Regions from separate parts of the Promicromonospora vindobonensis genome, predicted to be linked through region 2. Evidence: riboswitches for the same ligand, from Rfam matches in the RefSeq annotation. Region 2 holds a riboswitch; each other region holds the start of a gene.
What was found. A riboswitch is a leader RNA that binds a small molecule or an ion and turns the genes downstream of it on or off. The one in region 2 is predicted to bind cyclic di-AMP.
Positions count from the first base shown of each region.

Region 1 (3,266 bases), on a different contig from region 2:
GCGACATCATCGAACCGGGCGACGCCGGGTACGAGGCGGTGAGCCGCACCAGGCTGGCCGGCGGCAGCCCCGCCTACGTCCTACGCCCGAGGACGGTCGGCGACGTGCAGGCGGCCGTCAGACATGCGGCCGGCTCGGGGCTCGCGCTCTCCGTGCGGGGCGGAGGCCACAGCTTCGCGGGCCTCGGCACCAACGACGGCGGCGTCGTGATCGACCTCGGCGAGCTCGCCGACGTCGAGGTCCTCGACGTCGACCGGCACCTCGTGCGGATCGGTGGCGGCGCGACGTGGGGCCAGGTGGCCTCGGCGCTGACGCCGCACGGCCTGGCGATCTCCTCCGGCGACACCAGGAGCGTCGGCGTCGGCGGGCTGACGCTGAGCGGCGGCATCGGCTGGAAGGTCCGGAAGTACGGCCTGGCCATGGACAACGTGGTCGCCGCCGAGCTGGTCACCGCAGACGGGTCGGTGGTGACCGCGAGCGCGCAGGAGAACCCGGAGCTGTTCTGGGCGATCCGCGGCGGCGGCGGCAACCTCGGGATCGTGACCGCGTTCGAGTTCGTGGCGCACCCGACGACCGAGGTCTACTTCGGCAAGATCACGTTCCCCGCGGCCGAGGCCGTCACCGTGCTGCAGGGCTGGGCCGACTACGTCCGCACGGCGCCGGAGGAGCTCACCTCCATCGCGAACCTGGCCAACCCGTTCGCGGGCGGCCACGAGGCGCCGGTCGAGATCCACGTCGCGTTCGACGGGGACGACCCGGAGCTCGCGGCCCGCGCGCTCGCCCCGATCCGCGGGCTCGGGACGGTCGTCGAGGACGACGTCGCGCTGCACGCCTACGCGGACGTGCTCGTGGACGGCGCCGCCGTGCCGCCAGGGATCCAGCTGCTCGCCCACGACGGTTTCGTGGACCGGGAGTCGGTGCCGGAGGTCCTGCAGATCCTTGCCGAGGTCGGGACGTCGCCGGGGTCGCCGTCGATCGCCGTCCGGAGCGTGGGCGGCGCGGTCTCGCGCGTCGCCGACGACGCCACGGCCTACGCGCACCGCCGGGCGGAGCTGTTGGTCGCCACCATCGCCGGCGGGCCGACGCCGGTCGTCGAGGCCGCGCGCCCTGGACTGGCCGCGATCTGGGACAAGCTGGCGCCGCACCTGAGCGGCGCGTACGCGAACTTCCTGCTGTCGACCAGCGACGACGACGTGGCCGCCGTCTACCCACCGGCGACGTACGCGCGGCTCGCGGCGGTCAAGGGGCAGTACGACCCGAACAACCTGTTCGCCCACAACCACAACGTGCGGCCGGAGTAGACCGGCCGGATCGACCGCCTCGGGTGCCCGCCGCCGCCCTGACCTGGGCGGCGACGGGCCGTTGTGACTTAGCCCATATCGAATGGCCGGTCAAGCGGAAGCCTGGCGAAGGGGACGGCCGTAACGCGATTGTGACTTTCCGGCCGTCGGGGGTTACTGTCGATCCCGCTCCGGGGAATTCCGCGAGCTCTCGAAGCGGACGCCGAGCCCTGTCACCGCCGCGAGATCTGCACCAGCCAGATGACAGGGACGGGGGAACCACCGTTTGCGGGCACCATCGGTGCCCTTGGGGTGAAGCCGCACAGCACGCAGTACCGCGGCCGGGTCATTCTCCGATCCGAATCCGACAGCTCACCTCGTAGGCGCCGGGAGAACTGAACGTGACCACACGCATGCCCGGGCGCCATCGTGCTGCCCGCAAAGCCATCACCCCGCTGACCCCGATCTCTCGCGCCGCAGCCCGCGGCCTTTCCGCGACCGCCCGCCGAGGTGCGGTCGTCGTCGCCGGATCGGGCCTGGTCGTCTCCCTGCTCGGCGTTCCTGCGAACGCCGCGCCGGCGGAGGAGCCCAGCACGAACACGGCAGAGCTCAAGGCCGTGCAGGACGCCGCGAAGGAAGCGGCCGCCGCCGAGGTGACAACCGCCGGGCTGACCACCGCACAGGTGGACACCGCTCCCGCCGTGAAGGTCGCCTCCGACAGCGAGTTCACGCTGGAGACCGGGACGATCGAGGTGACGCCAGCTCCGGAGCCGGAGCCGGAGCCCGAGCCCGAGCCGGAGCCCGTCGTCGAGGCAGAGCCCGTCGAGGCGGAGCCCGCCCCGGCCGAGGAGCCCGTGGAGGAAGCCGTCGAGGAGGCCGCCCCGGCCGCCGCCGCAGGCTCCGACGTGGTCGCCATCGCCAAGCAGTACCTCGGCGTGCCGTACGTCTGGGCCGGCAGCACCCCTGCCGGGTTCGACTGCTCCGGCTTCACCTCCTACGTGTACGCGCAGATCGGCATCGACCTGCCGCGCACGTCCTCGGAGCAGCGCTACGCCGGTACCGAGGTCTCGGCCGCCGAGGCGCAGCCGGGCGACCTCATCTGGAGCCCCGGCCACATCGCCATCTACGCGGGCGGCGACATGCAGATCGAGGCGCCGGTTCCCGGCCAGACCGTGCACGAGTCGCAGATCTGGCAGGACAGCCCGGTCTTCATCCGCGTCAGCTGAGCCTGAGCTTCACCCGCTCCACCACGAAGGGCCCGCACCGGCACGGTGCGGGCCCTTCGTGCTTTGTGCCACACTCTCGCCGCCAGGCCCGCGCCGGTGGCAGGATCGCCACCATGAGCGCCCCCGGTAGCGTCGAGACCAACGCCCTGAACACCATCGACGAGTCCGAGCGGCGCGGGTCACCACGCAGCCTCTTCTGGCCGTGGTTCGGGGCCAACGTATCGGTGCTGGGCCTGGGTTACGGCTCCTACCTGCTCGGGTTCGGCGTCTCGTTCTGGCAGGCGACGGCGATCGGCGCGGTCGGCATCGTGGTGTCGTTCCTGTTCTGCGGGTTCATCTCGCTGGCCGGCAAGCGTGGTTCGGCGCCCACCATGGTGCTGTCCCGTGCCGCGTTCGGCGTGCGCGGCAACAAGCTCCCCTCCCTGCTGTCGTGGATCCTCACCGTGGGCTGGGAGACCGTGCTGGTGGCGCTGGCCACCCTCGCGACCTCCACCGTGCTCGGGGCGCTCGGCTGGGGCGGCGGGACCGTCACCAAGGTCGTGGCGCTCGTGGTCGTGGCGACCATCGTGGTGGCCGCGGGCGTCTTCGGGTTCGACCTGGTGATGCGGCTGCAGGTGATCATCACGGTGCTCACGGCGGTGCTCACGGTCGTGTACATCGTCCTGGTGGCCGACCACGTCGACTGGGCGGCGGTCGCGGCCATCCCCGCGGGCGGCGCACCCCAGGTGATCGGCGGGCTCGTGTTCATGATGACCGGGTT
Region 1 covers NZ_JBHUOG010000002.1:2,045,931-2,049,196, forward strand. Annotated here, with positions in the region: gene ACFS27_RS22395 (FAD-binding oxidoreductase) at 1-1,301, shown strand, start outside; cyclic di-AMP (ydaO/yuaA leader) riboswitch at 1,526-1,680, shown strand; gene ACFS27_RS22400 (C40 family peptidase) at 1,682-2,506, shown strand; gene ACFS27_RS22405 (purine-cytosine permease family protein) at 2,620-3,266, shown strand, end outside.
Region 1: linked by a shared signal. The riboswitch ahead of ACFS27_RS22400 (C40 family peptidase) and the one ahead of ACFS27_RS08195 (C40 family peptidase) in region 2 are both predicted to bind cyclic di-AMP.

Region 2 (3,266 bases):
GCTGGGCCTTGCGCTCCACGAGGCACAGGGTGGCGACGTCCCAGAACGCGGTGGAGCCGCCGTTGCCGAGCGCCACCTCGTATCCGGCGGGCGCGCCCAGCAGCTCCGTGACACCCTCACGAATGCGGTGCACCAGGTCCTTCACGGGCGCCCGCCGATGTGACGTACCGAGCACGTGCGCGTTCGCCACGAGATGATCGACCTGGCCCGGGCGCACCTTGGAGGGGCCGGAGCCGAAACGGCCGTCGGTGGGCAGCAGCTGTGTCGGGATAGTCAGTGGCACAGAACTAGACTAGAACCTGGGCCGACGCCCGGGCCGCACGTGTCCAGGGCGACCGGGCGGCTGTGCGCATGACGGGAGCTGACGTGACGGATCTGATCGACACCACCGAGATGTACCTCAAGACGATCTACGAGCTCGACGAAGAGGGCATCACGCCCCTGCGCGCGCGCATCGCGGAACGCCTGGGGCATTCCGGTCCGACGGTGTCCCAGACCGTCGCACGCATGGAGCGCGACGGGCTCGTGATCGTGACGGGAGACCGGCACCTCGAGCTCACGGAGCTGGGCCAGGACAAGGCGATGCGCGTCATGCGCAAGCACCGGCTCGCCGAGCGCCTGCTGACCGACGTCATCAAGCTCGACTGGGAGCACGTGCACGTCGAGGCCTGCCGGTGGGAGCACGTCATGAGCGACCTCGTGGAGAAGCGCCTCGTCGGCCTGCTCGACCACCCGCACCACGACCCGTACGGCAACCCGATCCCCGGCCTCTCGGAGCTCGGCGAGGCGTACACGGACGTGCCGTTCCTGACCGGCGTGATCTCGCTGCCGTCCGCGTTCGAGGCTGCGGCGAAGAAGGGTGTCAAGGGCGAACCGCTCGCGGCGTCCCTCACCCGCATCGCGGAGCCGCTGCAGACGGACGTCGAGCTGCTCGCCCGCCTGTCCGACGCCGGCCTGGTGCCGGGCTCCCGCATCACCGCCGAGCACAACGACGGCACCTACACGGTGGCGGTCGACGGCGCGGGCACGGCGCTCGAGCTCGGGGAAGACCTGGCTCGCCACCTCTTCGTCGCGACGGCCTGAGCGAACGCCGGCTTGTCCGCTTTGTCGGAAACGCGGCGCCCAAGGTAGGACACGTCGTGGCATTCGTTGCCGGAACGTGACATTGAGGGTGAGGTCCGGTACGTTCAGACCGCTCCCACGGAGTTATTCGTGGGGGTCCTCGGACGGACGCCGAACTCTGTCACCGGCCGAGGCCCCAAGACGACCGCATGACAGAGGCGGGGGACCCACCAACGGGCGCCAGGGTGCGTCCTCGGGGTGAAGCCGGGTATTCCTTCGGGATGCACGGCCGGGTGATTTCTCCCACCCGAACCCGACAGCTGACCTCGAAGGCGTACAAGGAGAGGTAATACGTGACTGCACGTACGACTCGCGCTCGCCATCGGGCTGCGCGACGACCAGTAACTCCCCTCAGTGAATTCGCTCAGAACGCCGCAGTGGGTCGCCGTACCGCGGTTGCCGCCGCCGGTGGCGCGCTTCTCGTCTCGACCTTCGGTGGAGCGATGGCCGCACAGGCCGCGCCCGTCGAGGCCGGCCACGCGAAGATGAACTCGGTCGACCTCAACGCGCTGACGTCGCAGGCTCGCGAGGCGCTGAGCAACGCCCCCGTCGTGACCGTCGCACCTGACGCAGAGCTCACCGTCGAGAAGGCCGCGGTCTCCGTGGTCTCCGCCGCCGAGAACGAGGACTACCAGGCGGAGCTCGCCGCTGCTGAGGCCGCTGAGGCTGCTGAGGCCGCCGCCGCCGAAGCTGCGGAGGCCGCCGAGGCCGCTGCTGCCACCACCGTCAGCACGGCCGCCGCCTCGGTGGACGTTCCTGCTTCGGCGATCGGCAACTCCGTGATCTCCATCGCGAGCCGCTACGTGGGTGTCCCGTACGTCTCTGGCGGTGGCTCGCCGAGCGGCTTCGACTGCTCCGGCTTCACCGCGTACGTCTACGGCCAGCTCGGCATCAGCCTGCCGCACTCGTCGTCGGCGCAGCCGGGCTACGGCACCCAGGTGCCCGCGTCCGAGGCGCAGCCGGGCGACCTGATGTGGACCCCCGGACACGTCTCGATCTATGCCGGTGGCAACACCATGATCGACGCGTCCAAGCCGGGCACCGTGGTCGACTTCCGCACCATCTGGCAGTCGAACCCCACGTTCATCCGTATGGGCTGATCTCAGCCAGGTACGACCCACAGCAGAGCGCCTGCCCGATGATCGGGCAGGCGCTCTTCTTTGCCCGTCTTTCTGTACTCTTTGGCCTTCGGATACCCACAACGCCCCCGCCGCCGGTAGCGTTGGAGTGCAATGGTGCTTGGGCGAAGAAAGGGCTGGCGATGACGCGATCCGAGGTCGTACTGGTCGGTGTGGACGGATCGGCCGCCAGTCTGCACGCGCTGGACTGGGCGACCGCCTACGCGCACCGCGTGGGCTGGTCGCTGCACATCGTGTGCAGCTATTCCTTGCCGTCGTTCACCGCGGCCTCGCTCGACGGCGGGTACGCCGCGCTCGACGACACCACCATCCAGGAGGGTGCCAAGTCGGTCCTCGCCGAGGCGGAGGCCCGCGTGGCCGACGCCGGGGTGCGTGCCACCACCGAGGTCGCCACCGGTGACGCGGCGGGCGTGCTCGTGGAGCTGTCCGCCGACTACGGCCTTGCCGTCGTCGGTACGCGCGGCCGGGGCGGGTTCACCGAGCGGCTGCTGGGCACGGTGTCGTCGGCGCTCCCCGCGCACGCGCAGTGTCCGGTCGTCGTCGTGCCGCTACGGGCCGAGGCGAACCGGGGCGTCTCCTGGAGCGTGCCGGACGCCGCTCCCGGTGGTGCCGGCGGTTCCGAGACCGCGCCCACCGCGGTTGCGCCAGGGGCGGCCGAGATCCGGGAGGTGCGCCGCATCGTCGTCGGCGTGGACGGGTCACCGCAGGCAGAGCGGGCGCTGCAGCACGCGATCATGCAGGCCAACGCGTGGGGCGCGGAGCTGACCGCCGTCACCGGCGTGCCGGTGGGGAACACCGGGATGCTGGCGTGGCTGCCGTCCACCATCGACCGCGAGCAGGTGCTGGCCGACATCGGGGTAGGCATGGACGTCCTGATCGACCGGTACGAGGCGGAGAATCCCGGCCTACGGATCCGGCGGATCGTGCTGGACGGCACGGGCGCGGAGCTGCTGACGGAGTTCTCCACGGCGTCGGACCTGGTTGTGGTGGGCTCGCGAGGCCGCG
Region 2 covers NZ_JBHUOG010000001.1:1,813,821-1,817,086, reverse strand. Annotated here, with positions in the region: gene serC (phosphoserine transaminase) at 1-283, opposite strand, end outside; gene ACFS27_RS08200 (metal-dependent transcriptional regulator) at 367-1,083, shown strand; cyclic di-AMP (ydaO/yuaA leader) riboswitch at 1,239-1,413, shown strand; gene ACFS27_RS08195 (C40 family peptidase) at 1,566-2,222, shown strand; gene ACFS27_RS08190 (universal stress protein) at 2,384-3,266, shown strand, end outside.

Region 3 (3,266 bases), 670 kb from region 2:
GACGGCGAAGCGCACCGTCAGGACCGTCGCGACGACGGCCTCGATGACGAGCGCGAGGATGACGACGCGGACCAGCGTCCGGCGTACGTCACCGAGGCTCACCGTCCGGGTCGACGCCGCGGCGACCAGCCGCGAGCTCAGGTCGAGGCGTCGTGAGACCAGGACACCGAGCAGCGAGGCGACGGTCATGACCCCGAGTCCGCCGATCTGGATGAGCACCAGGATCACCGCCTCGCCGAACCCGGACCAGAACACCGGGGTGTCCGTGACGATCAGCCCGGTGACACACACGGCCGAGGTCGCGGTGAACAGGGCCTCCATGAACGTGGCCGACTCGCCGGACGCAGCGATCGGGAGCAGCAGGAGCAGCGTGCCGACAGCTATGGCACCGACGAAGCCGGCGATCACGAGCTGGCCAGGGCGGCGCCGTAGTGCAACACCCCGCCCGCCCTCACGACCCGCGGGGCTGCTGAACCGCATCTGGCTACCGTCGGCTTTCGTTCGTCGTACGTCACGGTGGCGTACCGGCGCCGTGTGACGCCCGGCGGCAACGTTAGCCCGTGATCGACGCGGGAACGCGGAAGGCGCCGCCTCCGGCGTCGGGCGGGAACCCGGCGCGGAGGCGACGCCTCGCGATGAACTGCTGGTCCTGCGGCTGACGTCCTCAGGCTGAGGACTTACGGCTCAGGCCAAAACTTCAGACGACGCGGATGAACGTCGGGCTGTTCTGCCACATCTCCGTGTAGCGCACCGGCATGCCGGCGGCCCAGGCCTCGATGATCATGCCGTCGCCCGCGTAGAGAGCCACGTGGCCGGGCGTCCAGACGATGTCGCCGGGCTCCGGGTACGTGACCTGGTAGCCGGAGCTGAGCATCGCGCCGGACGAGTGCGGCAGGCCCACGCCGAGCTGCGCGTACACGTACTGGATCAGGCCAGAGCAGTCCATGCCCTCGGCCGGCGAGTTACCGCCCAGCACGTACGTGATGCCCAGGTAGTTGAAGGCGATGTTGATGGCCTGCTGGCCGACCGGCACCGGGTCCGGTGCGTCGACCGAGACGACGGCAGGGCCTTCGCCCTCCTCGCCGCCCTTCTTGCCGTCGGCGTCCGACGAGGTGCCAAGGGCTTCCATCTCGGTCGGCATCATTGCGTCGGCAGGGACGGTCACGGTGGGGGAGTTCACGACGGCCTGCTTGGCGACCGCGGTGAGGGAGTTCAGGTCGACCGAGTTGAGCTTGGCGGTCTTCACGTCGGTCTTGAGGTCCATCGCCGGGGCTGCGTGAGCCGTCGTCGCGATGGTGGAGATCAGGACGCCACCTGCTGCTGCGGCGATAGCACCACGGCGGGCGACGGTGCCGGCGTTCTCGGTGGCGGTACGAGCGAGGATGGTCAGCGGTGTCATGGCCGGGCGGCTGTCACGATGCCGTCCGCGAAGGGAGTTCGTCACCTAAATGTCTCCTGTACCGCCTGCGAGGTCAGCTGTCGGGTTCGGGTAGGAGTACACACCCGGCCGCACGGCTACTGGGGGGTTTCCGTCCGGCTTCACCCCGAGGACGACGATCCTGCTGTCGCCCGGGAAGTGGGTCCCCCGCTCCTGTCTCGAACGTCTGGTCATGAACCGGTGACAGGATTCGGCGTCCGGCTCACGACTCCCACCGTTGCGGGGGAGCAGAAGTCAAAGTACACACGTTCACGGGAAAAGTCACGATCGGGTTACGCATTACGGTCTGACCCCACGAAGACGCAGATTTACGTCGTTCCGGTCTTCAGCGGTTATGACCGACATCACATACATCCGCTACCGTTCGGCGGCATGGCCGAAAGTGCGTACCGCATCTCCGCCTGGTGGGTGCTTCTCATCAGTGCCGTCGCATGGTGGGTCTGCGGCTTCTTGCCGTGGCTTCTTCAGGCGTTATACGAGGTCACAGGCATTTCGGAAGGGTCGAGCCGGGGCGGCTCCACCTTTCTGCCCCTCCCCTTCACGGCCGACGACGCCGTGGTCGGTCTGGTCATCATGGCCCTGATCGGAGGGCTCCTCGGCGGGGTCACGGCGGGCCTCCCGGCCTCGGGGCGGGCGGGTGCCGGTGCTGCGATCACGGGCACCTTCCTCGCCATGGCAGGCACGGGGGGCGCCTCCTGGTGGATCGCGATGCGCGGGAGCGTGCCCGGTGACGCCGCGCCGCTCGGGATGCTCGTGATCGCCGGCGCCGCCGGCTCCGTCGGGCTCGGTGCCGGCCTCCTGACGGCGCTCGGCCCGGCAGCCCTGCGGGGTCTCGCGCTCGCCCTGCCGGTGGTGCTCCTCGACGGCTGGCTCTGGGGGCTCCTCCCGGGCAACCCGGTGTCCCCGACGGGTACGTGGTGGCTCTTCGCGGTGGCGCTGGGCATCGCGTTCGGCCTCGCCGTGGACAGCAAGCCCATCGAGCTCCTCGGCTGGCTGCCCGCCGCAGGGGTCGTCTGGGTCCTGCAGGCCGCCGGTCCGGCCCTCCTGGCCGTGCAGGACAACATCTGGCCCGGCTCGGCGATCACCGAGGACCCGTGGTCCGCTGCGGGCATCGTCTGGAACGAGCTTGCCGCTGCCGCCATCGTGTCCGACGGTCACCAGCTCGGCGCCTGGGTGGTCGCCCTGTTGCTCGGAGCGGCGATCGCGGCACTCCGGCTCTCCAGGGAGGCCACGGACGAGGGTGAGCTCTCCGAGGCCTGGGCCTGACCGGCGATCGGCACCACTACTGATTGCGATTGTGTAAATTTCACCCGCTACGAGCCATCTGCCCTGTTCTGCGCCTGTCCGGTACCCCTAGGTTTGGCCCGGTTCGGGGGTAATCCAGCCCCTGTGCAAACAATGGGGGCTTATATGGACAGGAAGTCAGTCGTCGGCGTCGCCACCTCCGCGGTGCTCGCCGTGGCAGCGCTCGTCGCGGTGGCGCCGGGTGCGCAGGCCGCAACCAGTGACCCCCTCCGGGACAAGCAGTGGGGCCTGGACCAGATCAACGCCGAGGCCGCCTGGGCGGCCAGCACCGGCGACGGCGCCGTGGTGGCAGTGGTCGACACAGGTGTCGACTTCGACCAGCCGGACCTGGCGGGCCAGCTTCTTCCGGGCGCCACCTTCGCGGGCTGTGCCGAGGTCCGCCCGTGCGGCGAAGGGGACTTCCGGGGCCCCGACGGCAGGAATGACGGGGACGAGCACGGCACGCACGTGGCAGGCATCGTCGCCGCCGCGGCAGACAACGGCATCGGGGTCGCGGGGGTGGCGCCGGGCGCCAAGGTGCTCC
Region 3 covers NZ_JBHUOG010000001.1:2,480,698-2,483,963, forward strand. Annotated here, with positions in the region: gene ACFS27_RS11215 (TrkH family potassium uptake protein) at 1-480, opposite strand, end outside; gene ACFS27_RS11220 (C40 family peptidase) at 698-1,399, opposite strand; cyclic di-AMP (ydaO/yuaA leader) riboswitch at 1,447-1,644, opposite strand; gene ACFS27_RS11225 (hypothetical protein) at 2,012-2,704, shown strand; gene ACFS27_RS11230 (S8 family serine peptidase) at 2,849-3,266, shown strand, end outside.
Region 3: linked by a shared signal. The riboswitch ahead of ACFS27_RS11220 (C40 family peptidase) and the one ahead of ACFS27_RS08195 (C40 family peptidase) in region 2 are both predicted to bind cyclic di-AMP.